One region of the Streptomyces sp. NPDC006551 genome, then DNA from elsewhere that is predicted to be linked to it. Evidence: riboswitches for the same ligand, from Rfam matches in the RefSeq annotation. Region 1 holds a riboswitch; each other region holds the start of a gene.
What was found. A riboswitch is a leader RNA that binds a small molecule or an ion and turns the genes downstream of it on or off. The one in region 1 is predicted to bind thiamine pyrophosphate.
Positions count from the first base shown of each region.

Region 2: it holds a riboswitch for thiamine pyrophosphate, as region 1 does, so the genes downstream of both, thiC (phosphomethylpyrimidine synthase ThiC) here and thiO (glycine oxidase ThiO) in region 1, are expected to answer to the same signal.
Region 3: it holds a riboswitch for thiamine pyrophosphate, as region 1 does, so the genes downstream of both, ABZY12_RS32700 (thiamine ABC transporter substrate-binding protein) here and thiO (glycine oxidase ThiO) in region 1, are expected to answer to the same signal.

Region 1 is NZ_JBEXOT010000007.1:127,832-131,810, forward strand. It holds gene thiE (thiamine phosphate synthase) at 1-450, opposite strand, end outside; gene ABZY12_RS10700 (Rv2175c family DNA-binding protein) at 534-899, opposite strand; gene ABZY12_RS10705 (FAD-dependent oxidoreductase) at 943-2,157, opposite strand; TPP riboswitch at 2,344-2,456, shown strand; gene thiO (glycine oxidase ThiO) at 2,466-3,632, shown strand; gene thiS (sulfur carrier protein ThiS) at 3,629-3,838, shown strand; gene ABZY12_RS10720 (thiazole synthase) at 3,844-3,979, shown strand, end outside.
Region 2 is NZ_JBEXOT010000003.1:195,996-199,974, reverse strand. It holds gene ABZY12_RS05345 (hypothetical protein) at 1-158, shown strand, start outside; gene thiC (phosphomethylpyrimidine synthase ThiC) at 282-2,063, opposite strand; TPP riboswitch at 2,057-2,205, opposite strand; gene ABZY12_RS05335 (YibE/F family protein) at 2,367-3,647, shown strand; gene ABZY12_RS05330 (SsgA family sporulation/cell division regulator) at 3,682-3,979, opposite strand, start outside.
Region 3 is NZ_JBEXOT010000067.1:10,585-14,563, reverse strand. It holds gene ABZY12_RS32710 (FhaA domain-containing protein) at 1-103, shown strand, start outside; gene rlmN (23S rRNA (adenine(2503)-C(2))-methyltransferase RlmN) at 347-1,453, shown strand; TPP riboswitch at 1,483-1,590, shown strand; gene ABZY12_RS32700 (thiamine ABC transporter substrate-binding protein) at 1,677-2,741, shown strand; gene ABZY12_RS32695 (iron ABC transporter permease) at 2,780-3,979, shown strand, end outside.

The DNA of each region.
Region 1 (3,979 bases):
TCCCGGCGCGTACCGCCCGGGCTTGGTGGGGGTGGGCCAGCAGGGCCCGGTGCAGAAGTAGTCCACGCCCGGTTCGGCGGCGGCCGCGGCCACCTCGGACTCGGCGTGGCAGGAGCGGCCGATCAGCACCTCGTCGCCGAGGACGGCCCGGGCCGCGGGGACGGGCAGGTCGCCCTGGCCCAGGTGCAGCACGTCGGAGCCGATGGCGTGGGCGACGTCCGCCCGGTCGTTCACGGCGAGCAGCTTGCCGTGCCTGCTGCAGGCGTCGGCGAGGACGGCGAGATGCTCCAGCTCCTCGCCGGCCTCCATGCCCTTGTCGCGGAGCTGCACGATGTCCACGCCGGAGGAGAGCACGGCGTCGAGGAACGCGGGCAGGTCGCCCTGGCGCTTGCGGGCGTCCGTGCAGAGGTAGAGCCGGGCGTCGGCGAGCTGTGCGCGTGGCGTGGACATGGGTGCTCCCCCGGGGGCTGCGGCGGTCCCGTGGGGCCGGGCGGGCCCGGCCCCACGGGATCTCCTGTGGTGTCTTGGGTGCGTCAGACGGCGAGCGCCTGGGCGCGGCGCTTCACCTCCGTGCCGCGATTCTCGCTGAGGGCCTGCGCGGGCGTGCCCGGCAGGGTCGGGTCGGGAGTGAAGAGCCACTCCAGCATCTCTTCGTCGGTGAAGCCGTCGTCCTTCAGGAGCGTCAGGGTCCCGGAGAGACCCTTGACCACCTTGTCGCCGTCGATGAAGGCGGCGGGGACCTGAAGCGCCCTGTTCTCACCGCGGCGCACGGCGATGAGCTGGCCCTCCTTGACCAGCTGCCGTACGCGCGTCACCTCGACATCGAGCATTTCCGCGATGTCGGGGAGGTAGAGCCAGGCGGGGACGAGAGCATCGATTCTTGCGTCAATCTCGGTCACGGGACCAGCCTGCCATCCCGGACCGACAGTCGGAAGCCGGGCCCTATTCGACGGCCGCCTTCAGGGGTACGGAGGGGTCGGTCGCCCGCTCCAGGGCGACGCGCATGCCCGCCTCGATCAGTTTGCGGCCCTGGGCCAGATCGCGGGGGCGGCCGACGGCGAGCAGGGCGACCAGGACGCCGGCGCGCAGCCAGAGGACGGACCAGGAGGCGCCGGCCGGGTCGCCGCGCCGGACCAGCTCGTCGGCGCCCGTGTGGTGCCCGGCGTACTGGACGAAGCGCCCGAACTGCTCGGACCAGAAGTACGGCACCGGGTCGTAGACCCGGGGGGTCTCGCCGATGATGTCGGCCGCGACCGTGCGCGGTCCCTGGAGGGCGTTGTCCCAGTGGTGGACCAGGAGCCGCTCGTCGTAGCGGGCGGAGGGGAAGGAGGCGCAGTCGCCGACGGCGTACACGTCGGGCAGGGAGGTCCGGAGCCGGTCGTCGGCGGTGATCGAGCCGCCCGCGTCCAGGGCGATGCCGGAGCCGTCGAGCCAGTCGGTGGCGGGCCGGGCCCCGATGCCGACGACGACGGCGTCGGCGGGCAGCGTCCGGCCGTCGGCCAGGACGACACTGCCGGGTTCGATCCGCGCCACGCGCGCGTGGGTGAGGAGAGCGGCGCCGCTCTCCTCGTACCACCGGGCCATCGGGGCGGCGACGTCGGCGGGCAGCGCGCCCGCGAGCGGCCGGTCGGCGGCCTCGACGACGGTGACGGCGCAGCCGGCCTCGCGCGCGGCGGTGGCGAACTCGGCGCCGATCCAGCCCGCCCCGACCACCACGATGTCGTGGCGCCGCTCAAGGACGGGCTTGAGCCGGGCGGCGTCGTCGAGGGTGCGCAGCAGGTGGACGCCGGGCACGCCCTCGGTGCCGGGCAGGGTGACCGGCTGGGCTCCGGTGGCGACGACCAGTACGTCGTAGGGCACCGGCCCGGCCTCGGTGTCGATCTCGTGGGCTTCGGCGCGCAGGCCGGTCACTTCGAGGCCGAGGCGCAGCTCGATGGAGAGTGCTTCGAAGTCGACGTCGAAGGCCGAGTCCTCGGCCTTGCCCAGGAGTACCGCCTTGGAGAGCGGGGGCCGGTCGTAGGGCTGGTGGGGCTCGGCTCCGATCAGGGTGACGGGGCCCGCGAAGCCCTGCTCGCGCAGGGCGACGGCGGTCTGCACTCCCGCCATGCCGGCGCCCACGATCACGACGTGCTGCTGTGCCTGCTTCTGCTCGCTCACCCGATCACCTTACGCATCTGACGGGACGTCAGGAAGGTGGCCGCTCCACCGAGCCGGTGCCGGAACCTTCCAGGGACTCCCCTGCCCGGCACGGCTCCCGCCGAACGCGCCCGGGGAGTGACGTCGGTCCCATGGCGGAGGCTCCCTACTCGGCGCGAAGGGCGGGGGATAGTCTGACCGTCAACGTAGAGCACTCACGGGAGCCCGGACGCACCGGGCTGAGAGGGAGGCTGACCGGCCTCCGACCGTACGAACCTGATCCGGGTCATGCCGGCGAAGGGAGGGGCTGGACGCCCATGCCATCACGTATGCCACACGTCCGTACGTCCTGTGACGTCCTCGTCATCGGGGGCGGGATCATCGGCCTCGTCACGGCCTGGCGCGCGGCGCAGCGCGGGCTGCGCACCGCCGTGGCCGACCCCGAACCCGGCGGCGGGGCCGCACGGGTCGCGGCCGGCATGCTCGCCGCCGTCACCGAACTCCACTACGGCGAGGAGACCCTGCTCGGGCTCAACCTCGCCTCCGCCCGCCGCTACCCGGCCTTCGTCGCCGAACTGAGCGACGCCACGGGCCACGACGTGGGCTACCGCTCGTGCGGGACGCTCGCCGTCGCCCTCGACGCGGACGACCGGGCGCATCTGCGGGAGCTGCACGCCCTGCAGACCCGCTGCGGTCTGGAGTCGGAGTGGCTCAGCGGGCGTGACTGCCGCCGGCTCGAGCCGATGCTCGCTCCGGGGGTGCGGGGCGGGCTCCGGGTCGATGGCGACCACCAGGTCGATCCGCGCCGGCTCGCCGCCGCGCTGGTCGTCGCCTGCGAACGCGCCGGTGTGGTCTTCCACCGGAGCGTCGCCGACCGTCTCACGGTCGTGCGCGACCGGGCCGCGGGAGCGGTGTTCGCGGACGGCACGGAGCTCGCGGCCGACCAGGTCGTCCTGGCCGCGGGCAGCCTCAGCGGCCGGCTCGGCGGCGTACCGGAGGAGGCTCTGCCTCCGGTACGGCCCGTCAAGGGGCAGGTGCTGCGGCTGACCGTGCCGCCCGCGTACGCGCCGTTCCTGTCCCGCACGGTCCGGGCCGTGGTACGCGGCAGCCACGTCTATCTGGTGCCGCGCGAGAACGGCGAGCTGGTCGTCGGCGCGACCAGCGAGGAGCTCGGCTGGGACACCACGGTCACGGCGGGCGGGGTGTACGAGCTGCTGCGCGACGCGCACGAGCTGGTGCCGGGCATCACCGAGCTGCCGCTCACCGAGACCCGGGCGGGTCTGCGGCCCGGGTCCCCGGACAACGCGCCGCTGCTCGGCCCGAGCGCGCTGCCGGGCCTCCAGCTGGCCACCGGCCACTACCGCAACGGGGTGCTGCTCACGCCCGTCACCGGCGACGTCATGGCGGAGGTGCTGACCACCGGCACGCTCCCGGACGAGGCCCGCCCCTTCACCCCCCGCCGCTTCTCTCCCGTACGTCTGGAGCAGCCCGCATGAACGTGCTGAACGTGTCCGTGAACGGGGAGCCGCGCGAGCTCCCCGGCCCCGTCTCGCTCGACGCCCTCGTCGCCACCCTGACCGCGGCCCCCTCGGGGGTGGCCGCGGCCGTCAACGAAACCGTCGTGCCGCGCGGCCAGTGGTCCGCGACCTTCCTCGGCGAGGGCGACCGCGTCGAGGTCCTCACAGCGGTGCAGGGAGGCTGAGCGCGATGTCCGACGACGTGTTCCTTCTCGGCGGTACGGAGTTCTCCTCGCGTCTGATCATGGGCACGGGCGGCGCGCCCAGCCTGGACATGCTGGAGCGCTCGCTGATCGCCAGCGGTACGGAGCTGACCACGGTGGCGA
Region 2 (3,979 bases), on a different contig from region 1:
CGCCCCGCCCCCTGCCGACCTCCCGAATACCGAAGATCGGCTACAGCGGCCCGGAGTTCTCCAGCCCAGGCGAGGGCGCGTCCGGCACTCGTCCGACGTTCAGCAGCCCGGACTTCAGCAGCCCCGACTTCGGCTCTCCGGAGAACCGACCGGAGTGAACGCCGGAGAACCAGCCGGAGTGAACGCCGGAGGGACGGCACGGGAGCGGACGCCAGGACGGACGGAACCGGGCCGGCCCGCGACTCCCCCCGGGGCCGCGGGTCCGCCCGGTGTCCTCCAGGTCAGTCCGCCAACGGGAGGTAGACCCGGTTGCCGGAGGCGGCGAACTCCTTGGACTTCTCCGCCATACCGGCCGAGATCTCCTCCGACTTGAGGTCGCCACCGTGCTCCCGGCGAATGTCCTGCGAGATCTTCATCGAGCAGAACTTCGGGCCGCACATCGAGCAGAAGTGCGCGGTCTTCGCGGGCTCGGCCGGCAGCGTCTCGTCGTGGAACTCACGGGCCGTGTCCGGGTCGAGGGCCAGGTTGAACTGGTCCTCCCAGCGGAACTCGAACCGCGCGTCCGACAGCGCGTCGTCCCATTCCTGCGCCCCCGGGTGCCCCTTGGCCAGATCGGCCGCATGCGCCGCGATCTTGTACGTGATGACGCCGGTCTTCACGTCGTCGCGGTTGGGCAGGCCCAGGTGCTCCTTGGGCGTGACGTAGCAGAGCATCGCCGTGCCCCACCAGGCGATCATCGCGGCGCCGATCCCGGACGTGATGTGGTCGTACGCGGGCGCGACGTCCGTGGTCAGCGGGCCGAGGGTGTAGAACGGCGCCTCCTCGCAGATCTCCTGCTGGAGGTCGATGTTCTCCTTGATCTTGTGCATCGGGACATGGCCCGGGCCCTCGATCATCGTCTGCACGTTGTGGCGCTTGGCGATCGTGTTCAGCTCACCGAGCGTGCGCAGCTCCGCGAACTGCGCCTCATCGTTGGCGTCCGCGATCGAACCGGGGCGCAGACCGTCGCCCAGCGAGTACGTGACGTCGTACGTCGCCAGGATCTCGCAGAGCTCCTCGAAGTTCGTGTAGAGGAAGTTCTCCTTGTGGTGCGCGAGGCACCAGGCGGCCATGATCGAACCGCCACGCGAGACGATGCCGGTCTTTCGGCGGGCGGTCAGCGGCACGTACGGCAGCAGTACGCCGGCGTGGACCGTCATGTAGTCGACGCCCTGCTCGGCCTGCTCGATGACCGTGTCCTTGTAGATCTCCCAGGTCAGCTCCTCGGCCTTGCCGTCGACCTTCTCCAGGGCCTGGTAGAGCGGCACGGTGCCGATCGGCACGGGGGAGTTGCGCAGCACCCACTCGCGGGTGGTGTGGATGTTACGGCCGGTGGACAGGTCCATGACCGTGTCCGCGCCCCACTTGGTCGCCCACGTCATCTTCTCCACCTCCTCCTCGATGGAGGAGGTGACGGCGGAGTTGCCGATGTTGGCGTTGACCTTGACCAGGAACCGCTTGCCGATGATCATCGGCTCGATCTCCGGGTGGTTGACGTTGGCCGGGAGCACCGCGCGCCCCGCGGCGATCTCCTCCCGTACGACCTCGGGGGAGACGTTCTCGCGAATGGCGACGTACTCCATCTCCGGGGTGATCTCACCCCGGCGGGCGTACGCGAGCTGGGTCACCGCCTGGCCGTCGCGGCCCCGACGGGGCTGGCGCGGGCGGCCGGGGAAGACCGCGTCGAGGTTCTTGAGTCCCCCGCGCGGCGAGGTGTGCTTGATCCCGTCGTCCTCGGGGCGGACCGGGCGGCCCGCGTACTCCTCGGTGTCGCCGCGACTGATGATCCAGTTCTCGCGCAGCGGCGGAAGACCCCGCCGTACGTCGGTGTCGATGGTGGGGTCGGTGTACGGACCGGACGTGTCGTACAGCGTCACGTCCTTGCCGTTGGTGAGGTGCACCTGACGGACCGGCACACGGAGGTCGGGGCGGGAGCCCTCGATGTACCCCTTGTGCCAGCCCGGTGTGCGCTCGTCCTGGCCGTCCTGGCTGGTGGCAGGCGTGCGTGCATCCTGAATGGTCATGAGACCGATCTCCCTACGCCGGCATTACCCGGTAACAGGTTCGGCGGTCGGCGCAGCCTCTTCCCGTACGTACGTCAGTACGCGCGCGTACGGTGATCAGCGCCCTCTCAGCCCGGTGCTCCGAGCTCCCGCGTGTGCAAAGGTGCCACCACGCTAGCGTCAACCCGGGCGTGCTGAACAGTGGGCCCCCGCCGTTCTTGCGATGATCGGTCGGTGACTTCCTCGCAGCAGACCCCCGAACCGCACGGCGACGGCACCGGCCACGGGCATGGGCACGGGCAGGACGACGGCCATGGCGGGCATGTGGCGCACGGCCACACGCACAGCCATGGGCCCGCCGCGCCCGTCTCCCTGCATCTGCGCAAGGTCATCGCCGCGGTCCTGATCCCGTTCGCCACCGCCGTCCTGGTCGGGCTCGCGGTCCTGTGGCCCGGCGGCACCCCGGCGCACGAGCGCACTGGCGTCGGCTTCGACCGGCAGACCGAGCAGGGCAAGGTCGTCTCGGTCGAGTACGTCGACTGCAAGGACGTGAACGCCGCGCAGGTGCCGCCGACCGGTGACACGACGACACCCCAAGGGCGGGAGGCGGTCAACGCCCAGCAGGGGCAGTGCGCGAAGGCGACGATCGAGGTCACCACGGGCAACGACAAGGGCCGCACCTTCATCGAGATCGTGCAGCCGGACGCGCCCCGGCAACTGCGCGAGGGGCAGGGCGTGGTGGTGGCGTACGCCCCCGACGCCCCGCGTGACCTGCAGTATTCGGTGACCGATGTGAACCGCAAACTCCCGATGGTGCTGCTCGCCGGAATCTTCGCGCTCGCCGTCGTGCTCGTCGGCCGGTTGCGCGGGCTGATGGCCCTGATCGCGCTCGCCGTGAGCTTCCTGGTGCTGACCTTCTTCATCCTGCCGGCGATTCTGCAGGGCTCGAATCCGCTGGTCGTGGCGGTGGTGGGGTCCAGCGCGATCATGCTGATCGCGCTCTACATGTGTCACGGGCTTTCGGCCCGTACCTCGGTCGCGGTGCTCGGCACCCTGATCTCGCTGCTGCTGATCGGGCTGCTGGGCTCGCTCTTCATCGGCTGGGCTTCACTCACTGGCAACACGGACGACAACACCGGCCTGATCCACGGCCTCTATCCGGACATCGACATGTCCGGTCTGCTGCTCGCCGGCGTCATCATCGGGTCGCTCGGGGTGCTCGACGATGTAACGGTGACCCAGACGTCGGCGGTGTGGGAGCTGCATCAGGCGGATCCGCGGATGGGGCCGCGCGCGCTGTACCGGGCCGGGATCCGCATCGGCCGCGACCACATCGCCTCGGTGGTGAACACCCTGGTGCTCGCGTACGCCGGTGCGGCCCTGCCCCTGCTGCTGCTCTTCTCCATCGCGCAGAGCAGCGTGGGGACCGTGGCCAACAGCGAGCTGGTCGCGGAGGAGATCGTCCGGACGCTGGTGGGGTCGATCGGTCTCGTCGCCTCGGTGCCGGTCACCACCGCCCTCGCGGCGCTGGTGGTCTCCGCCGACCGGCCGGGACCCTCGGAGAGCCGCCCGGCCAGGGGTGGGCGACGCCGCCGGGCGAAGTGACCGGCTTGCCGCCTGGTCGGCGGCTCTCCTCCGCTCAGCCGGCGTTCTCCTCCGCGAGGATCCGACCCAGCGCGGCCTCCAGGTTGTCCTCGAAGTCACCGAGTGTCCGTTCCTGACCGAGCGGAACCAGTTTGTCCGTTCGGTCGAGGAAGGCGACCAGTGGCGGCGCGCTGGCCCGGAACAGGGCGCGGTCGCTGCCCACCTGAAGGCGGATGGAGACGTCCGAGAGCGCCTCGGAGCCGGTCGGCGCGATGTGCACATCGCCGTCCCCGCTGGATCCGTTGATCCCGTCGAGCAGCAGCTCCCGTCCGAACGCCCAGGTAACGGGCGCG
Region 3 (3,979 bases), on a different contig from region 1:
GGACTTCCCCCGCACCCAGCCCGAGGCCGTGAGCTGGGGCGCTTCGTATCCCCACTCGGGTTACAACGCGGCCAGCATGTTCGCCGCCCCCGCATGGGGCTGACCCCCCACCGGAGCGGGCCGCACGACGAGGCGTCGTCGATCATGAAGATCGCCGGCGCCGCCCGCGGGGTCCTGGCGGGGCGCGTGTGCCGCGACGAGTAGACGAGCAGACGGCCGCGCCACGGCGGATCTGGCCCTCCGGGCCGTCTCCGGGCCGCCGGAGACGGCCCGGAGACGGCCCGGGACGACCGCGGAGCGCTTCGGGCCCTGGGGGCCGGGATCCGTCTGCGACACTGGTAGAACCATGCCCAAGCCCGGAGAACTCACTTTCGTCGCGCCCCGCGGAGCCAAGAAGCCGCCGCGGCACCTCGCCGACCTCACGCCCGCCGAGCGCAAGGAAGCCGTCGCCGCGATCGGCGAGAAGCCGTTCCGCGCCAAGCAGCTGTCCACGCACTACTTCGCGCGGTACGCCCACGACCCCGCCGAGTGGACCGACATCCCCGCCGCCTCCCGCGAGAAGCTGCGGGGCGAGCTGCTGCCCGACCTGATGTCCGTCGTCCGGCACATCTCGTGCGACGACGACACCACCCGTAAGACCCTGTGGCGGCTGCACGACGGCACGCTCGTCGAGTCCGTCCTCATGCGGTATCCCGACCGGGTCACCATGTGCATCTCCTCGCAGGCCGGCTGCGGGATGAACTGCCCGTTCTGCGCCACCGGGCAGGCCGGGCTCGACCGGAACCTGTCGACCGCCGAGATCGTGCACCAGATCGTCGACGGGATGCGGGCGCTGCGCGACGGCGAGGTGCCGGGAGGGCCGGCGCGGCTCAGCAACATCGTCTTCATGGGCATGGGCGAGCCGCTCGCCAACTACAAGCGGGTCGTCGGGGCGATCCGGCGGCTGACCGACCCCGAGCCCGACGGGCTGGGGCTCTCGCAGCGCGGGATCACCGTCTCCACCGTCGGTCTCGTGCCCGCGATGCTGCGCTTCGCCGACGAGGGCTTCAAGTGCCGGCTCGCCGTCTCGCTGCACGCGCCCGACGACGAGCTGCGCGACACCCTCGTGCCCGTCAACACCCGCTGGAAGGTTCGCGAGGTCCTCGACGCCGCCTGGGAGTACGCGGAGAAGTCCGGCCGCCGGATCTCCATCGAGTACGCCCTCATCCGGGACATCAACGACCAGGCATGGCGGGGCGACCTGCTCGGACGGCTCCTCAGGGGCAAGCGGGTGCACGTCAACCTCATCCCGCTGAACCCGACCCCCGGGTCCAAGTGGACGGCCTCCCGTCCCGAGGACGAGAAGGCGTTCGTCGAGGCCATCGCCGCCCACGGCGTGCCGGTGACCGTCCGCGACACCCGAGGTCAGGAGATCGACGGCGCCTGTGGACAGCTCGCCGCCACCGAACGCTGACCTTGTAGGCTGAGCTCGAACACATCTCCATATTCCGACAGGGGAGCGCCACAGCGCTGAGAGTGCGGTCAACGGACCGCAGACCCTCTGAACCTCGCCCAGGTCATTCTGGGTAGGAAGTTCGGTCGTTACTCGAGCTGTTGCGCCCTGCCCACCCTCGGGTGGGCAGGGCCGCGTCTCTTCCTGGTCACACCCAGGAGGAATTTCAGTGAGCACCAAGAAGATGGCCGCGGGCGCGCTCGTCGCCGCGCTGGGCGTCACCACGCTCGCCGCGTGCGGCGGCTCCGGCGACCAGGCCGACAGCCGTGCGCCGAAGACCGTGACCCTCGTGAGTCACGACTCCTTCAACGCCTCCAAGGAGGTGTTGGCGGAGTTCACCCAGAAGACGGGTTTCACGGTCAAGGTCCTCAAGAGCGGCGACGCCGGTGAAGCCGTCAACAAGGAGATCCTGACCAAGGGCTCCCCGCAGGGCGACGTCTTCTTCGGCGTCGACAACACCCTGCTGTCCCGCGCGCTCGACAACGGCATCTTCGTCCCGTACGAGGCCAAGGGCCTCGACCGGGTCCCCGCCGGACTCCGGCTCGACGAGGAGCACCGGGTCACCCCCGTCGACACCGGCGACATCTGCGTCAACTACGACAAGAAGTACTTCGCCGACAAGAAGCTCGCGCCCCCGCAGACCTTCGACGACCTGGCGAAGCCCGCGTACAAGGACCTGCTCGTCGTCGAGAACCCCGAGCGGTCCTCCCCGGGACTCGGCTTCCTCCTCGGCACCGCCGCCCGGTACGGCGACGACGGCTGGCAGGACTACTGGAAGAAGCTCAAGGCCAACGGCGTGAAGACCGTCGACAGCTGGGAGCTCGCCTACAACCAGGAGTTCTCCGGCTCCGCGGGCGGCAAGAAGGCCAAGGGTGACCGTCCGCTGGTCGTGTCGTACGCCTCCAGCCCGCCGGTCGAGGTCCTCTACTCCGAGCCGCAGCCGAAGACCGCCCCCACCGGCGTCTCCACGGGCACCTGCTTCCGGCAGACCGAGTTCGCCGGACTGCTCGACGGGGCGAAGAACCCCGAGGGCGGCAAGATGCTGATCGACTTCCTGATCTCCAAGAAGTTCCAGGACGACATGCCGCTGCAGATGTTCGTCAACCCCGTCACCAGCGACGCGACGCTGCCCGAGCTGTTCACCCAGCACGGGGTGGTGATCGACAAGCCGCAGACGATGGAGCCCGCGAAGATCGCCGAGAAGCGTGACCAGTGGATCCAGTCGTGGTCCTCGCTCGTGCTGAAGTGACGAAAGCGCCCCGTGGAAGCGCGGCGCGGCTCGGCCTCATGGTCGTGCCCGTCGCGTTCTTCGGCCTCTTCTTCGCCTGGCCCGTCGCCTCGATCATCGAGCGCGGGCTCATGGTGGACGGGGCATGGCGGTTCGGCCGGTTCGGCCAGACGCTGACCCGGCCGGAGATCCTCGACGTCCTCTGGTTCACGCTGTGGCAGGCGCTCGCCTCCACCGCGCTGACCCTGCTGATCGCGCTGCCCGGCGCGTACGTCTTCGCCCGCTTCGACTTCCCCGGCAAGGCGCTGCTGCGCGCCGTCGTCACCGTCCCCTTCGTCCTGCCCACCGTCATGGTCGGCACGGCGTTCCTGGCACTCGTCGGTCGCGGCGGGCTCCTCGACGAGCTGTGGGGCGTCCGCCTGGACACCACCGTGTGGGCGATCCTCCTCGCCCATGTCTTCTTCAACTACGCCGTCGTCGTCCGGACCGTCGGCGGCCTGTGGGCCCAGCTCGACCCCCGTCAGGAGGAGGCCGCCCGGGTCCTCGGCGCGTCCCGGTGGACCGCGTGGCGGACCGTGACCCTCCCCGCGCTCGCCCCGGCGCTCGCCGCGGCCGCGCTGATGGTGTTCCTCTTCACCGCCGGCTCCTTCGCCGTCGTCCAGATCCTCGGCGGGCCGACGTACTCCACCCTGGAGACGGAGATCTACCGCCAGACGGTCGACCGCTTCGACCTCACCACGGCCGCCGTCCTCACGATGACGCAGTTCGTCGCCGTCGGCGCGATCCTCGCCGTGCACGCCTGGACGGTACGCAGGCGGGAGACGGCCCTGAGGCTCGTCCCGCCCGAGCGGACCGCGCACCGGCCGAAGGGCGCCGGCCAGTGGACGCTCCTGGGTGGCGTGCTGCTGTCGGTCGCGCTGCTGATCGTCCTGCCGCTGGGCGTGCTCGTCGAGCGGTCCTTCGACACCCCGCGCGGGTACGGGCTCGACTACTACCGTGCCCTGCGGTCCGTGGACGCCTCCGGCACCTTCCTCGTGCCGATGGCGGAGACCATCGTGAACTCGCTGCAGTACGCCCTGGTCGCCACCGCGATCGCCGTCGCCGTAGGCGGGCTCGCCGCGGCGGCCCTGACCCGGCGGGCGGGGCGGTTCGTACGCGGCTTCGACGCGCTCCTCATGCTGCCGCTGGGGGTCTCCGCCGTCACCGTCGGCTTCGGGTTCCTGATCACGCTGGACGAGCCACCGCTCGACCTGCGGGCG